DNA from 2 places in the Priestia sp. Y58 genome. Region 2 is predicted to be linked to the other one. Evidence: predicted binding sites of a transcription regulator. Region 2 holds the regulator's gene; the other holds the start of a gene.
The links. The regulator LexA, encoded in region 2, represses DNA repair genes until DNA is damaged. The targets are predictions, from matches to a motif close to CGAACATATGTTCG.
Positions count from the first base shown of each region.

Region 1: a site for LexA is predicted at 1,155-1,168, ahead of recA (recombinase RecA). Genes of this name have one in related genera too.

Region 1 covers NZ_JAKWFL010000008.1:92,094-95,311, forward strand. The annotation lists gene MMB68_RS21625 (arsenic transporter) at 1-433, shown strand, start outside; gene arsC (arsenate reductase (thioredoxin)) at 458-880, shown strand; gene recA (recombinase RecA) at 1,332-2,357, shown strand; gene MMB68_RS21640 (DUF1565 domain-containing protein) at 2,661-3,218, opposite strand, start outside.
Region 2 covers NZ_JAKWFL010000001.1:302,361-305,578, forward strand. The annotation lists gene MMB68_RS01675 (YneB family resolvase-like protein) at 1-413, opposite strand, end outside; gene yneA (cell division suppressor protein YneA) at 467-796, opposite strand; gene lexA (transcriptional repressor LexA) at 943-1,560, shown strand; gene MMB68_RS01690 (magnesium transporter CorA family protein) at 1,772-3,217, shown strand.

The DNA.
Region 1 (3,218 bases), on a different contig from region 2:
CATTGGTATGTATGTGGTTGTCTACGGATTACGTAATGTAGGGCTAACTGAAGTATTAGCAAGCCTTATTCAAACAGCGGCTGACCATGGATTGTTTGCAGCAACCATTGGTATGGGATTCATTGCAGCCATTCTCTCATCAATTATGAACAATATGCCAACCGTGATGATTGATGCTTTGGCCATTGATGCAACTTCTGCAACAGGTACAATTAAAGAAGCCTTGATTTATGCAAATGTCATTGGTTCGGACTTAGGACCAAAAATTACACCTATTGGCTCTCTAGCCACTCTCTTATGGCTCCACGTTCTTTCGACAAAAGGAGTTAAGATTTCTTGGGGAACCTATTTTAAAACAGGTATCATCTTAACCATCCCAACATTGTTTGTTACGCTTGTTGGTTTATATATTTGGTTATCAATTATTTCTTAACATATTATAAAGGAGATTTTACACATGTCTAAAAAAACACTTTATTTCTTATGTACAGGTAACTCTTGCCGTAGCCAAATGGCTGAAGGATGGGCAAAAAAATATCTAAATAACGATGAATGGGATGTACGCAGTGCAGGATTAGAAGCTCATGGATTAAATCCCAATGCTGTAAAAGCAATGAAAGAAGCTGGTGTTGATATTTCAAATCAAACATCTGATGTCATTGATCCTGAAATTTTAAATAATGCGGATTTGGTCGTTACATTATGTGGCCATGCAGCAGATCACTGCCCAGTAACGCCTCCCCATGTGAAGCGTGAACACTGGGGATTTGATGACCCAGCAAAAGCTGAAGGAACAGAAGAAGAAAAATGGGCGTTTTTCCAGCGTGTACGTGATGAAATCGCTGAACGTATTCAGCGTTTTGCTGAAACAGGTAAATAATTAATTAAGAAGCAGTCTATTTGTGTAGACTGCTTTATTTCTTCCTGAAATCTGTTTTATAGTAACTAGGAATATGAGGAATACGTTATTAGTCTAACCAGATTTGTAGATTCATATACATACAAATTTAAAAATACAGATTGTAATCGATTCTACTTATATAAAAGTAAAAGTATAAACTTACTTTTTATAAATATAAGATATTCTTTTAGCTAGTTTGTAGAAAAACTTTCGCCTTTACAATTAGATGCGTTTATTGTATGATTACACAACAGGAACATTTGTTCGATACTAAGGGTTTAGAGATGAATAAAGGAACACCAGAATAAACTAACACAGTTAAACACAAAATTTTCTCGCACGGAGCAAAAACATTTGAGCCAACTCTTATTCTTTATCGAAATACCTTGGCGTTTATTGTAAACGTAATAACAATCGGAGGTTTCAAATTATGAATGATAAAAAAGCAGCACTAGATATGGCTCTAAAACAAATTGAAAAACAATTCGGTACAGGATCAATTATTAAAATGGGAGAAGGCACACATACAAAAGTTGAGGCATCTAGCTCAGGCTCATTAGCTTTAGATATAGCTCTTGGAATTAATGGTTATCCCAAAGGAAGAATTATGGAAGTTTACGGGCCCGAAAGTTCAGGTAAAACAACCGTTTCCTTACACGCAATTGCAGAAGTACAAAAAAATGGAGGTCGAGCTGCCTTTATTGATGCTGAACACGCACTTGATCCAGTTTATGCAAGAAAACTAGGTGTAGATATTGATGAGTTACTGTTATCTCAACCAGATACTGGTGAACAGGCACTTGAAATTGCTGAAGCATTAGTTAGAAGTGGTGCTGTAGATATTATTGTTGTTGACTCAGTAGCAGCATTAGTTCCGCAAAAAGAAATTGAAGGAGAAATGGGAGATTCTCACGTAGGCTTACAAGCTCGTTTGATGTCTCAAGCTCTTCGTAAACTATCTGGAGCAATCAATAAGTCTAAAACCATTGCCATCTTCATCAACCAAATCAGGGAGAAAGTAGGCGTTATGTTTGGAAATCCGGAAACAACGCCAGGTGGAAGAGCACTAAAATTCTATTCTTCCGTTCGTCTTGAGGTTCGCCGCGCTGAACAACTTAAACTCGGAAATGACATAGTTGGTAATAAAACAAGAATTAAAGTAGTCAAAAATAAAATGGCACCTCCTTTCCGCATTGCTGAAGTAGATATTATGTATGGAGAAGGTATCTCAAAAGAAGGAGAAATCTTAGATATCGGCTCTGAAGTAGACATTGTTCAAAAGTCTGGATCTTGGTTTTCATATAATGAGGAGCGTTTAGGACAGGGACGAGAAAACGCTAAGATTTTCTTAAAAGAAAACCCTGAAATTAGAGAAGAAATTAGAAAAAGAATTATTGATTTCAAATATAGTGATAATGTTAATAACGATAACGATAGCGAAAAAGAAAACCAATAAAAGCATAAAATACCTTTCCCACGGCTTGAACTGCCCCCCATTATTAGATAAAAAAACTCTAATGATTGGGGGTGTTTTTATGTTAAGGCTATTGATTTGCACCTAAATAGACACTACTCATATAGAGAAACAGCATGAATCTTCTTGCAATCCATTGATATATTTACAACGAACGCACCTTTCTCTTTGTTTCAATGAAATAAAAAGTATAATCAGCAGATAGTGAAGTGAATAATTTTCCGGCCTCAAACAGAATCCCAGCGAGCAACTAAATAAAGAATATCTTCTAAAAAGAAATTCTTATTAAAAAAGCCTAGGTGATATGATAGTAGAACTTTCTATTTCTTTCCCCTTCCATATCCATCGATTCGCTTTATCTCTACTTTTATTTAGGTACACATTATGATTAAGTTGATTATATTTATTTGAGTAATGAAGATTGGCCAGAAGCAAATTAGATTTTACTGAAACCATAACATTATTGTTGATAGTGTTATGAGTTGCATGATATTGCATCAGTAATTGGCCACCATCCATGTTCATCGTATCATTTCTATATAAAATATTATGTTCAATAAGAGTATTTATCGTCCCTCCACGTTTTTTATCATAGCCTCCAATTGAAATTCCTGTAAAACGATTCTTATAAATCATATTCCGTATGACTTGAACATTGCTAGTTTGTTTACCATAGTGTTCACTTGCGATTTCTACTCCTAGATCGTTATGACTTGAAACGTTATGCTCAATAATAACATCTTTTCCTCCGTCTACGTAGATTCCACCAGCGGAGTATTCATGTTTGTAAGCAGGGTTTGAATAACTGCTGACGTTGTAAATATGGTTTTCACTAATGAGTCC
Region 2 (3,218 bases):
CTTTTAATTTTAGCATTATGTAATTTCCGCTGATGCTCTTCCACTAAGCTAATAATATCTAACACCATTGAATCAGATTCTGAAAGCTGAAGCTGACCTTGATGACTAATCGTATAGATGGTAGCATTTTCTTTATGAAAAGCATGAAGCAGCGCAATTCGGGCATTTCCTCTGCCTAATCGTGTTTCGTCTTGAATGAGCAGCACGGATATTTTCTCTTCTTTCATTGTATGAAGAACATCCAAAATACCCTCTCTGTCTACATCATATCCGCTTGCTTTTTCCATCACGACTTTTTTCACCTCTAGATGGTGAAGATCAGCAAGCTTTTTTAATTCTTCTTGCTGGCGCTGTAAAGATGTTTCTTGGGTTTTTTTATCCGTACTGACACGGCAATAAATAATGGCGTCCACTTTTATCACGACCTTTTCGGCTTCTAACAATATTCAGGAACGGCCGTTACACACTACTGTTCAATTGCCACTTGATTATGTAACTCTTTTTTTAAAACAGGAATATATAATTTATCTCCAGGTGATAAAGACTGGGCAGTATCTGAGTTTAAATCATTGACGTCTTCAACCCATTTGACAAATTCATTGGTGGTCAAATGATGGTGATTATGATACTTGTTGGACAAGTCCCAAAGCGTATCTCCTTTTGTAATAGTAACCGTTGAATATTTGTCTAAATCTACTTTATCCGCTCCTAAAACCAGCGTCAATACATATGTAAGTGCAGCGATAACTGCAAAAAAAATAGCGTAATGTTTCATAGAATGTAAGAATTGTTGCATATTATGATCCCCCTATCAGAATATATGTTCTTATTTTATTGAGAACATTTGTTTCTGTCAATGGAATTCTTCGAACTTATGTTTGTATATTGACACATCACGTGGTATAATTCACCTAAAGAATAGCTAAAATCGAGGTGAAAAATATGAAGCTATCAAAACGTCAACAAGACATACTAGATTTTATTAAGCACGAAGTAAAATTAAAAGGTTATCCGCCTTCTGTTCGCGAGATTGGGGAAGCGGTAGGATTAGCCTCTAGCTCCACTGTACACGGGCATTTAGCTCGTTTAGAAAGCAAAGGGTTAATTCGCAGAGATCCAACAAAACCAAGAGCAATCGAAGTTCTTCAACTAGATGAAGTAAACATCCCTAAAAGCAATGTCATTAATGTTCCTGTTATCGGTAAAGTAACAGCGGGTCTTCCTATAACAGCCGTTGAAAATGTGGAAGAATATTTCCCTCTTCCAGATAAATTCGTTTCTCCAGATGATCATGTATTTATGCTTGAAATTATGGGAGAAAGTATGATTGAAGCAGGTATTCTAGATGGCGATATGGTAATCGTACGTCAGCAGCAAACGGCTAATAATGGAGATATTGTGGTCGCTATGACCGAGGATAACGAAGCAACGGTAAAACGTTTCTTCAAAGAAGAAAATTTCGTTCGTTTACAGCCTGAAAATTCAACGATGGCGCCTATTATTCTTCGCCACGTAACGATTTTAGGAAAAGTAACTGGTGTATATCGCACGATTCACTAATCAGACACTGTATGTAAAGCCAACTAATCATGATGTTAGTTGGTTTTTTTACGTTTGTTTTCTAAAAAAATTGGCATATTATAAATGATACGTTGAATCATCGCAAGCAGGTAGAACGGTTTTTGTAAAGCTTGTTTCACTTTTTACTTTCTATCTGCATTTCCGCGACTCTTACAAGGAAATACAACCGACCATAAGAAGGATGTAGTTTATGACCAATACACCAAGGAAAACAGAATCATTTCAAACCATTGTACCTACCAAAGCAATGAACATGTTTCTTTTTCCTTTTTCTTTTGATCGAAAAAATAAAGAGCAGCTTGTTCATGCACTGAAAGAAAATTTGTTCGAGTTTTTTTCCATTCAAAACAAACATTTAGAAAAAGAATACTACGGAGAACAGTATTACGTATCTCATGATAGCCTGGATCAATATTTTCTTCCTTACATTGAATGTATTCTATTCCCTGACTCGTGCGAAAAAGAAGGGTTGCTTCGATTTTCCAAAAAAATAGACCATACCATTACGTTACACACTTCCTCCACCACCGTGTCTAGCAACGTGCTGTCTGTGGATGTTTTTTTATGTCCTTTTGAAATTGGCGTCATGACCATTCGCACTGAGATGAGCCATGATCATTATACCTATGATGATATTTTAGAATTCATGAATCATTTTCGTGTATTAGAACCGAAGCTTGCTGAAGAGCATGGATCCACCATTACCTATGAACATCATCGCTATAGCAAAGTACAAGATTATATTTTTTCACAGCTTGCGCCATTTTTGAACGAACACATCAAGAAAGAAGCCACGCGTGAACAGCACGTTGGGAGCCTTCCTTATTTTATCGATGAACGGATGTTTGTGTTAAGTTATGTAACGGTAAATAAAGAGCAAGAGATTAATTCCACAACTTTATTTCGTACTGGGCAGCTAAATAGCTATACGCCTGACGGGAAAGCGTTTATTTCTGCACACAATCATGAGTATATTAAAACGTATAATACTAAACATGTGTATGAAAGGTGGGCTCCTGAAACTTATTACGTCATAACAGACCATGTGTTTTCATGTATTTCTAAATCGGCAGACTCTAAAACGGATCAGCTTTTGATGAATCATCTATTTGGCCAGCATTACTATAATTTATTTTTACATTTTTTCTATAAAATCGTGTTGCTAAAACTATCTTATGAGTATTCTCAGCTCACGTTTCATAAAAATTCAGAGGGCATTGAACGACTAATCCGCTCTATTACCGTATTTTCAGGTAAATATTTATTTTTAGAAATTAGCTCTCGCACAGAAGGTCAAGAGTTTTCTGAGCTCTTTAAAAAAATCTTCCACATCAATTCTCTTTATCAAGAAGTCAAAGAAACCCTTGGTACTTTGTACCAAAATCAAGAGAAAATCGCAGCCAAACGTCACAATTACTTATTATTGATTTTAACGATTTATACGGTTCTTTCCGGTATTTACGGAATGAATTTAGTTATTAGCAAACTAAAGGGAAACATCAATTGGGATAGTATGAAGCAGTTTTCTATCTTTGAATATATCGCTTTAATAGTAGCTCTATCAGGAATTCTGATCAGCATTAGTCTCGGAGTGAGTTCCCTATGGAATTTATTAAAAGATCGATTTAAAACATAAA